2 regions of the Micromonospora sp. FIMYZ51 genome follow, and region 1 is predicted to be linked to the other one. Evidence: riboswitches for the same ligand, from Rfam matches in the RefSeq annotation. Region 1 holds a riboswitch; the other holds the start of a gene.

What was found. A riboswitch is a leader RNA that binds a small molecule or an ion and turns the genes downstream of it on or off. The one in region 1 is predicted to bind cyclic di-AMP.
Region 2: linked by a shared signal. The riboswitch ahead of QQG74_RS24565 (hypothetical protein) and the one ahead of QQG74_RS10730 (C39 family peptidase) in region 1 are both predicted to bind cyclic di-AMP.

The regions. Positions count from the first base shown of each region.
Region 1 covers NZ_CP134706.1:2,189,577-2,195,017, reverse strand. The annotation lists gene QQG74_RS10740 (hypothetical protein) at 1-917, opposite strand, end outside; gene QQG74_RS10735 (helix-turn-helix domain-containing protein) at 1,034-1,735, shown strand; gene QQG74_RS10730 (C39 family peptidase) at 1,794-2,660, opposite strand; cyclic di-AMP (ydaO/yuaA leader) riboswitch at 2,883-3,025, opposite strand; gene QQG74_RS10725 (hypothetical protein) at 3,367-4,155, opposite strand; gene QQG74_RS10720 (acyltransferase) at 4,351-5,441, opposite strand, start outside.
Region 2 covers NZ_CP134706.1:5,501,883-5,507,323, reverse strand. The annotation lists gene QQG74_RS24570 (PfkB family carbohydrate kinase) at 1-871, opposite strand, end outside; gene QQG74_RS24565 (hypothetical protein) at 1,040-2,146, opposite strand; cyclic di-AMP (ydaO/yuaA leader) riboswitch at 2,151-2,282, opposite strand; gene QQG74_RS24560 (AAA family ATPase) at 2,431-4,545, opposite strand; gene QQG74_RS24555 (alpha/beta hydrolase) at 4,658-5,441, opposite strand, start outside.

The DNA of each region.
Region 1 (5,441 bases):
CTGGCCAGGTCGAGGTCGTCGGCGGGGTCGCCGTCGGGGCGGTGCGGCAGGTTGTACAGCGCGAACAGGTGCACGAAGGCGCTGTCCACGCCCTCGCTGTCGAAGATCTCCAGTAGCTCGCTCAGGTAGGCCGCCTGGCCGGCCTCGTCGCGCTGGTAGCGCCCGTTGAGTCGGACCGGTTCGCCGGTGGCCTCGTCGTACTCGATGATCTCCATACTGCGCGGCGCGACGTCGCCCGCACCGCGCCAGGTCGCGGTGCCGAAACCGGTGATCGCGACCGGACTGGGCTGGGCGACGAGTTCGCGTACGGCCGCCCGGAACTGGTCGGCGACCTCGGCGGAGCGGATGAGTTCGAGGGTGACGAAGTCGAACAGCTCCCAGTCGACGCCCTCGAACGGAATGGCGGCGTAGGTCACCTTTCCGTGGAAGCGTTCGCGGATCGCCGCCACGGCGGTGCGGAGGAACCGGTCGAGCCGGGAGCGGACCTCGGCGATCCGTTCGGCGCGGCCGACCGGGTCGGCAAGGAGGTTGCCGAGTCGGTCGTCGATGCGGTCGCCGACGACGAAGCCCCGGTTCATGATGCTCAGCTCGACGCCGGAGACGAAGACCACCTCGGCCCCGGTCGCGCGCAGTCGCTCGGCCCGCTCGGCGCAGTCGAGAAACAGGGCGAGGGCCTCGTCGGCCGACAGGTCCAGCGGGTACGGCGAGAACCAGACCTCCAGTCCGAGTTCGGCGGCGAGCCGGGCGGCGAGTTCCAGGCGCTGCGGGTCGCCTCCGACGATCTGGACGGCGGTGCAGTGCAGGTCGTCGCGGATGATTGTCAACTCTCGCCGGACCAACTCCGGGTCGAAGTGCGGCAACGAGTTGTGCCCGTCCCGGACGAAGCCGGTGTCGTAGCTCATGCCCTTGGCTCGCATGTCTGTCGGTCCTTCTCGCTCGGGGCGCCGCCGGGGTGGGGGCTCGTGGCGACGCTAGCAAATTTCTGCGCGCACGCAAGTTTGCGGACACGCAGAGATTGTGCGATGGTGAGCGGGTGACAGCAGCGGGCCGCCCCTCCTTGCGGGAACGGAAGAAGCAGGCGACCAGAGCGGCGCTCCGCACGGCCGCGCTGCGCCTGGCGCTGGAGCGCGGGCCGGGCAACGTCCGCGTCGACGACATCGCCGAGGCCGCTGGGGTGTCACCAAGGACGTACAACAACTACTTCTCAAGCCGCGAGCAGGCGATCATCGCGGCGGTCACCGCAGAACGTACGGCACAGGTCGCGGCGGCCGTGCTCTCCCGGCCCACCGAGATCGGCCTCGCCGACGCCGTGCTCGACGCCGTCGTCGGGCAGTACGCCGACCAGGGCGACCAGTCCAGCGCGGCGCTGTTGATGATCACGACAAGTCCCGCCCTGCGCGCCTGCTACGTCGACACGGTCAGCACGATCGAGGGCCCGCTCGCCGACGCCATCACCGAACGCTGCCCGGACATCGACCGCCTGACCGCCCGGGTGCTCTCGGCCAGCGTCGGGGCAGCCGCCAGGGTCGCCCTCCGGCAGTGGCTGGAGTCCACGACCGTGGCACCGTCGATGCCCGGTTTCGTCGTACCGTCCGGGTCGCTGCCCGACCTGGTCCGGGCCGCGTTGACGCCGCTGGTGCCGGCGCTCGACGCGGCAGGCACGGCGGCCGGCGCGGCCGGCACGGCAGAGAGCACGGCCGGCGGGGCGGGCAAGGGCGGGCGACAGGGGCGGTGACGGTAGGGCGCCGGTTCCCCAGCGGGGAACCGGCGCCCGTTCGGGTCCGTCAGGTCGGTCAGGCCGAGTAGCCGCGCGTGGCCGCCCAGTTGGCCAGGTCGATGGTGCTCATCCAGTAGGAGTAGTAGGACCCGTCGGCCGAGTCGGCGATCTTCACCATTCGGCCCTCGTCCTCGTAGCCCACCACGGCGATGTAGTGCCCGCCGGGGAAGGAGTGCCAGCGACCGTTGGTGTCCGTGGCGCTGCCGGCCACGTTCACCACGACACCCCGCCCGTCGTTGATTGTCGCCACGACGTCGGCCTGGAGCTGGTCCATCTGGGCCGGGGTGGCCGCACCACCACGGATCCACCTGGTCTGGTAGGGGTCGCCCTTGAGCACGGCGTTGAGCACCCGGGTGGTGTCCGCCGCCGAGTTGGTGCCGGCGAACGTGGTGCCGAGCTGGCTGGCCAGGGTGTCCTGGTCGCGTTCGACGCCAGCGGCGCTCAGCGCGTTGCGCACGGCGGCCGGGCCGCAGTAGTAGCCGTTGACCTGTGCCTGGTAGTCGTAGTCCAGGACCTTCTTCGCCGGCGGCTTCGGCGCGGCCTTCTTACTGGTCAGGTCCGGGTCCGGCGTGGCGGAGCTGGCCTTCGGCGAGGGCGACGGCGAGGGCGAGGCGGCGGCGCTGGCCGCGACCGATTCGCTCGGCGCGGACGATGGGGTCTGCGCCACCCGGGCGTCGCTGCGGGAGGCCGCCGCGTCACCGCGCAACTCGGCGACGGTGGTGGTCTGTGCGCTGGCCGGGGCGTCCCCGGTGCCGGCGAGCGCGGCACCCGTGCCGGTCGCCAGGATGAGCGCCGCCGCCGATCCGGCGACGATCTGGTACGGACGCTCCGTCGCCAGGCGGCGGAGCTGACGCTTGACGGTGTGCTTCACAAAATCCTCCACGAGGGCTGGGGCGGCCGTACCGGTGCCGGCGGTCGGGTCGGCAGGGGAAACCGACGACCACCCGGACGCGGACGGACCGTTCGAGAGATTCACCCGGGGACACCGGGCGGTGGCGGTGGGTCCGGTATCAGCTCGCCGTCGGAGAGCCGGCGAACGCGGACACCGCGATGCCGTGGAGGCGTGGGAACAACGGGGGGATCGGTACGTGTTGCACGCGAATGGAGCTCCTTCCGACACCGCCGACCGGGTTAGCTGACGGATTCGGGCGGGAAGATCGCCCTACCGCGGGCCGAGGCTCGCGGATTCACCCCAGGTAATGCAGTGGGTCCCCGGTTCGTGAGATCACGATTGAGCGGGTCGGCGCGGCGTCGCCTTTTGCGATCGGTTACCGCACCGGACGGGGCGACATTACTGGCCGGTCAAACCGCGCGCCAACCCGTCATTGCCTGCGTAAACATGATCCAGATCAATTATTTCCGGGTATTCGGCGACTGGCGTCGCTCAATGGGATTCGGGGAATTGAGCACGCCGAAAGGCGACAACCGGACCGACCACCCAAAAAGTCCCGGAAATTACGTAACCGATGCACCCGAGCGCGCTCGGTGACCGTTTCCGGAGTCAATGTGACCGGGGTCACCCATCTCGGGGACTGCACCCGCACCGGTCGGCGAGGTCGGTCCGACCGCCCGACCGGGCGGTCATCCGATCAGCCCACCCGGGCCGGACGCCAGCGCCGGATGACGGCCGGCCGGCCGAAGGCGACCCGGCGCCGCGTCGGCACCCGGTCCGGCCGAAGTCGCTGTGCGGCAGCGTACGCCTCGGCAGCGAGCGTACGGGCGGCCTCGGCGGCGATTCCGGCCGCCCGCCACGCCGCACGTTCCCGGGCCTCGGCCGTCCGGTACGCGGCCAGCCGACTGTCGCGCAGCAGCCGGGCGAGGGTGATCTCCTGCTCGGCAGGGTGCCATCGGGGATCCCCACCGCGCCGCCGAGCGAACACCTCGCTCAACTGCCGGGCTGTCAGGTCGCCCCGCCAGTGCGCGGCCATCGCGGCGCGGTGCAGCCACCGCTCCCGGGCGGCGTACTCGTCCGGGCTCCGCACCGCCCCCGGCACCGCGAGCGGCACCGTGGCCGCGAGTCGCCGGGCAACCTGCTCCGCCTCGTCGTACGCGGTCCAGGCGCGTTCGAGTTCCTCGTGCGCGACCCGCCAGGCGTCCCGTCGCCGCTGGGCGTTGCGCGCGGCACCGGCCGCCGCCACGGCCACCTCTCCGGCGTACCTGCTCAGGTCCGCGGCCGTGGTCACGGCGGGATCCTCGGCCGAGTCGCCCTCGGCCACCGGCGCACCCTCGACCGCCGGTGCCCCCTCGGTCGACCGGGCCCGCTGCGGGCGGGCGACCAGGGCGGTGAGCACCCCCAGCGCGAGCACCAGCAGCGCCGACCAGATGGCGACGGCCCGGGGTACCTCGGTCAGGAACTGGTAGAGGACAGACTGCTCCATGACCTGCCTCAGCGGGAACGAGGCACGAGGCCGGTCAGCATCCGGACGGCCGGACGCCGCGAGCACCACAGTGGACAGGCAGGCGCGGCGATGAGCACGGCCCTCACGCTACCGCCGTCGTCGTGGCAGCCGCATCGCCGTCCGGGCGTGTCGGGTGGGACTGTTCGCCGGATCGAGCCGACGCTCGGCCGAGCCCTATCGTCCGGAGTGGACAGTCCCGGCGGCGCTCGGGCGGGGCGGCGCCAGCCGGCGCATCATGGGTTGCTCGACGTAGCGGTGCAGCAACGCGGCCAGGGCCAGGGTGAGCAGCAGGAATCCGATCACCGCGGCCGGACCCCACCAGCCCGGGAAGCCGGTCCCCCAGTCGCCGGTGATCCGCATGATCGTCATGATCGCGAAGACGTGCACCAGGTAGAAGGCGAAGGAGACCTCGCCGAGCCAGACCATCGGCCGGGACCGCAGCGGCGACCGGCTGCCCCGCACGTCCGCGTCGGCCGCCGCCGCGATCAGCACGACGTACGCCGCCGACAGGATCGCCGCCCACAGTTCGGCACGGATCCACTGCGCGGCCACCACCCAGGTCGCCACGAAGATCAGGCTCGCCACCAGCAGGCGCGGTCCGCGCCAGCGACCCCGCAGCATCAGTTCGGCGGCGGCCACCCCCATCCAGAACTCCAGCGACCTCACCAGCGGGAACACCTGGGTGAACCACCACCGGTACTGCTCCGGCACCAGCGTCTGCGCCGGCCAGAGCGCCAGGATCAGCAGCGGCACCGCGATCACCACGGCCCACAGCTGCCACGGCCGGGCCCGCCGCACCAACGGCAGCGCCAGCGGCAGGCACAGGTAGAAGAACAACTCGCAGGAGAGCGACCAGCTCACGTTGTTGACGCTGTAGAAGTAGCCCGGCCGGGGATCCCAGGCCTGGAGCAGGAACAGGTTCTCCACCGCGGCCACCGGGTTGATCGGGTCGGCGAACCAGAGCGCGGCCAGCATCGCCACCGCCCACATCAACAGGTGGTTCGGGTAGATCTTGGCGAACCGACGCCGCCAGAACCGCCGCCGGGAGTCACCGGGTCGAGCCGACCAGACCAGCACGAACCCACTGAGGACGAAGAAGAACTGCACCCCGGACAGGCCGAGGGTGAAGATCTTGCCGACCACCGCCTGGTGGTCCGGCTCGGCGATGATCCGCATCGTCCCGGCGTGGAAACCGAAGACCAGCAGGGCGGCGACCCAGCGCAACCCGGTCAGCGACGGCAGCCGGCTCGCCGTGCCGCGTCCGG
Region 2 (5,441 bases), 3.3 Mb from region 1:
GCCGGCCGGTGCCCAGCCCGTGCCGGGTGACGTTCAACGCGCCGGCCGCCGCACCGGTGCGGATGGCGGTGTGCACGTCGCCGCCCCGGGCCACCACGGCCGCCACGCTTGCGGTCATCGAGTCGCCCGCGCCGCGCGGATCGGCGGCCTCCAGCCGGGGCATCAGCACCTCGAACACCTCGCCCTCGACAAGCGCCAGCGCCGGCTGGTCGGCCCGGCTGACCACCACGTTCTCGGCACCGGAGGCGTGCAGTTCGTGCATCGCGGCGATGAGCTGTTCCGCCTCGTCGCCGGCCGCCCGCCCGTCGGCGATCAGTTCCTCGTGGCTGACCTTGACGAAGAAGACCCCACTGTCCAGTACCGCGTTCAGGTGCTCACCACAGAGGTCGACCACCACCCGGCTGCCGTTGGCACCGAGGTCGGCGGCGAAACGGCGGTAGAGGTCGGCGGGTACCAGGGACGGGTCGTTCGGCCCACTGAGTACGCTCACCGCCGCCCGCAGTCCCTCGCCGAGTGCCAGGTTGTACAGCTCGTCCAGCTCGTGCCGGCTCAACGGCTGGCCGGTCACGTCGACGATCTCCCGGCGGGTGCCCTCGCGGCGGTCGTGCACGTACCCGCCGCTGCCGCCCGAGTCGCGGGTGACCACCTTGAGGTCGACCCCCTCGCTGATCAGCAGCGGTTTCAACACCTGACCGATCTCGCCGCCGAGCGCCGTGCAGAGCACCACGTCGACACCGTGCGACAGCACCATCCGGGCCTGCCAGACACCCTGACCGCCGGGATGCAGGTGCAGCTCCGGGGCGTCGTTCGGCTTGTCGATCGTGACGGTGAGCAGCGGCGTCGGTGCGAACACCATGACCCGTCCGCTCACGGTTGGCACCTGCCCATGACCGTTCCTTCCGTTCGAGCTGACGAAATGTCCGCTTACTGCAAGGACGGTAACCAAGGTGGCGGCACGGCGCACGGCGACGGGCTGAGGCGAAAACGACGTCGGGTGGGCCGCCGTGCGAGGCGACCCACCCGACGTGCCGGTCTTCGATCAGTAGACCGACAGGTGGACGTGGTTTGTGTGGTCGCTCGACGGGTCGCCGCGAGCGCCGCTGTACGACTTCCACCCACTGCTGGGCAGCCAGATCTGCTTGTACCAGATCACGTAGAGCACGGCGAGCCGGTCGGAGTTGTTCACGAAGTACGCCGCCAGGTTGTTGCCGTACGTCCGGTCGCCACCCGTGGCCGCACCGCCGAAGCCGTTCTTCTGGGCGGCGAAGTCGCAGGCTCGACCCTTCGGGTGCTCACCCGAGCCGCCGGAGCGGTAGCAGGAGACGTACCGCGTGAAGCCGGCCGCCTTGGCCTGGTTGAGCGCGTGCAGGGTGCGCGGGGTGATGCAGCCGTTGGCCGGGGTGGGGTCGTTGACGCTGCACGACTCCTTCGGCCACGAGCCGTTGGCGTTGCGCGGCGCCGGCTTGGCGGTGGGGCTGGACCCACGGCTGCTGGTCGGCGCCCGGGTGGCCCGCTCGGCGGCTGCGGCGGCGCGTTCGGCCGCCTCGGCCCGCTCGTTGGCGACGGTCAGCGCCCGCTCGGCCTGCTCCTTGCGCTTGGCCATCACGGCGACCTGCTTGCGTTCCTCCTGGATCTCAAGGTCCAGCGCCTGCTTGGTCTTGCGGATCTCGTCGCGGGTGGCCTGTAGCTCGCGGACCGCGCGGTCCTCGTTGGCGGCCACCACGTCCAGCGCCGCCGCCCGGTCCATGAAGCCGGCCGGGGTGCCGCTGTTCAGTAGCGCCGACGCGGCGCCGAGCCGGCCGGTGCGGTAGGCCTGCGAGGCGATCTCGGCCACCTTTGCGGTGCGCTCGCCGAGCTGCTGCTCGGTGGTGCTGAGCTGCTTGGCCAGTTCCTTCTGCCGCTTCACCGAGCGGTCCAGCGCGGCTTTGGCGTCGAGGTAGCCCTTGCTGGCCGCCTCCAGTTGGGCGCGCAGTGCCGGGGTGCCACCCTCGTCGTCGATGTCGTCGGGGGCTGCCGCACGCGATACCGGTGGCGCGGCGGTCGCGGGGCTGAACGGTGCGAGCGTGACGCTCAACACGAGGGCGAGCCCCGCGGCGATCAGGGCCGCCATCCGGGCGGCCGGTCTCACGGTTGCCACTGCTGGCATGCACATGTCCTTCCGTCAGCCGCCGACCGGGTTAGCTGACGGGTTCGGGACGGAAGATCCCTACCGCGTGCGCGGATGCACCCCAGGAACATGGTTCCCCGGTTCGCCCTGGCGGGCGATTAGGCGGCGACCACCGCCGGCACCGGTGGGTGCCGCCTGGCGGGGGCCGGGTCCGAGCGTACCGGGACTGCTGTGACTGGTGCAGCTGCTGTGACTCCTGGTACTTGCTCGTTCACCATTAAATCAGACATAACGGCACTAAGGCGGCAGTTTCCCGGAATTGCTCAGTCGACCGGGTCGATCGTGGTGAGCCGCTGAGTGGCTCGGGAAAGGGCGACATAGAGGGTGCGTACCCCGGCGCCCGGCTCGGCCCGGATCTCGCCCGGGGCGACCAGCACCACCCCGTCGTACTCCATGCCCTTGGCCTCCAGGCTGGTCACCACCTGGAGACGCTCCCCACCGAGGCCGTCCAGCCAGGCCGCGACCTCGTCGCGACGCGGCACCGGCGTGATCACCCCGACGGTGCCCTCGACCTCGTCGAGCAGGGTGCTCGCCGCCGTCGCGACGGTGCTCGCCAGCTTCGCCGCCGGCACCGTCAGCTGCACCGGGTCGACCCCGGTGGTGCGGACCGCCGTGGGCAGCGCGAGATCCGGGTACACCCGGCGGATCTCGGCCGCCGCCACCGCGAAGATCTCCGCCGAGTTGCGGTAGTTGGTGGTGAGCGTGAACCGGTGCCGGCGGCGCCGGCCCAGCGCCTGGTCCCGGGCCCGGGCCAGCTCCTGCGGATCGCCGGTCCAGGCGGTCTGCGCCGGGTCGCCGACGACGGTCCAGGAGGCCAGCCGCCCGCGTCGGCCGATCATCCGCCACTGCATCGGCGAGACGTCCTGCGACTCGTCGACCACCACGTGCGCATAGTCCCGGTAGTCCTCCGGGCGTTCGCGGGCCGCCTGCCGGGCGGCCCGTTGCCGGTCGGCGAAGGTGCTCAGCTCGCGTACCCCGCCGGCCAGCTGGTACGGGTCCCGCTTCGGGCGGGCCGGACGCACCGGCTTGCCGAGCAGCGCGTCCAACTCGTCGAGCAGCGCCACGTCGGCCACGCTCGGCCCCCGCTCGGCTGACTCCCGGTACGCCTGGCCGAGCAGTCGGGTCTCGGCACCGGAGAGCAGGCCGGCGGTGTAGCGGCGCAGCCGGTCCGGCTGCGCCAGCCAGCCGAGCACGTGCCGGGGATGCAGCCGGGGCCACCAGGCCTTGAGGAAGTCCCGGAAGTCCGTCCGCTCGATCAGCTCGTCCTCGAAGGCCCGCTGCTCCGGCAGACCGGAGATGCCCAGCCGGCGGGCCTGCGCCCAGAGCGCGGCGAGCACCCCGTCGAAGCCGGCCCGGCGCACCTCGTTGCGGCGGGCGCCCCGGGGCAACGCCCGGTCCCGGATGGCGTCCAACTCGGACCGCTCCAGCCGCAGCAACTGCCCCCGGTAGAGCAGCCGCAGCTCGGCCGGCGAGTCGGGCACGGCGTCCCGAGCGGCCCGTTCCAGCACCTTGCGCATGCGCAGCGACCCCTTGATCGCCGCCACCTCGGGCGGGTCGGTCCGGGTGGCGGCCACCCCGAGGAAGAGGCTGCCCAGCGAGTGCAGGGTGGCGGTCTCCTCGCCCAGCGACGGCAGCACCGAGGCAATGTAGGAGACGAAGACCGAGGAGGGGCCGACCACCAGGATGCCGCCGCCGGCGTACCGGCTGCGGTCGGCGTAGAGCAGGTACGCGGCCCGGTGCAGCGCCACCGCCGTCTTGCCGGTGCCCGGACCGCCGGAGACCAGGGTGACTCCGGAACCGGGGGAGCGGATCGCCTCGTCCTGTTCCCGTTGGATGGTCGCCACGATGTCGCGCATGCCCCGGCCGGTGGTCCGGGACAGCGTGGCCAGCAGCGCGCCGTCGCCCACCACCGGCATCTCCGGCGGCGCGGCGTCCGGGTCGAGCAGGTCGTCCTCGATCCGGGTGACCCGCTCGCCGCTGGACTGGATCGTCCGCCGCCGCACCACACCGAGCGGCTCGGCGGGGGTGGCCTGGTAGAACGCGGCGGCGGCCGGTGCCCGCCAGTCCACCACAAGCGTGCTGGCGTCCTCGTCACGGATGCCGAGCCGCCCGACGTAGAGCACCTGCCCGTCGCGCAGGTCGAGCCGGCCGAAGACAAGTCCCTCGTATTCGGCGTCGAGCAGATGACGCCGCTGGGCGGCGTGAAAGACCATCGCGTCCCGCTCGACAAGGGCGCCGAAGTTGCCCACCCGGGCCAGCCGGTAGCCGTCCCGTTCGGCCCGTACCGCGGCGCGGCGCAGCTCGGCCAGTCGCGCGTACACCCGGTCGAGATGCCGTTGCTCGACGGCGATCTCCTGATCCAGGGTGCTCTGATCCACCGCTCGCTTCTCCTCGTGACGCCGCCCGGCCAACCGCACGAGATTACGCCCCGCCGAACAGCAGCCCGGAAGGGCACCTTCGCGACGCCGGTGGCAGCGGAGCGGGTCCCGGTCAGGCGCGGCGTCGGCGGTGCGCGCCGACGCGGGCCGGTGCGGCGTCGAGGACCCGGCGCAGTACGCCGGTCAGGGCGGCGTTGACCTCCTCGGGGCGCTCCATCATCAGCATGTGGCCGGCACCGGGGCAGACGGTCAGGTCGGTGGCCGGCAGCACGGCGGCGATCGACTCCGCGCACGGCGGCGGGGTGAGCCGGTCCCGGTCGCCGACCAGGGCCGCGGCCGGCAAGTGGGCCAGCGCGGCCAGCGTCGCCAGCCGGTGCTGGGTGCCGATCGAGGCGCGGAAGCCGCCGATCGAGCGCAGCGAGGCGCGGGCGACCGCCGAGGTGACCAGGCGGATGTCGACGGGATCGCAGTGTTCGCCGAAGAGCATCCAGCGGATGCTTGGGCGCAGCGCCCGCAGCAGGGCCCGTGGCGGTCGCCAGGCGCCACAGCGGGCCAACACCCCGGCCCCGGTCGTCTCGGCCAGCCGGATCAACCGGGCGATCCGTGGCGACAGGCCGTAGACGGTGTGGGCGTGCCCCTCGGCGGTGGTGGAGACGAAGACCAGTCCGGCCACCCGCCGGGCGAAGTGTTCGGGGTGGCGGTGCGCGTACTCCATGATCGTCATGCCGCCCATGGAGTGGCCGGCCAGCACCACCCGCCCGGTGGGCGCCGCCACGTCCAGCACCGCCGCCAGGTCGTCACCGAGCTGGGCCAGGGTCGCCGTGGGCAGTGCCATGCAGCTGGACCGGCCGTGCCCACGCGCGTCGTAGGTGACCACCCGGACCGACTCGAACGTC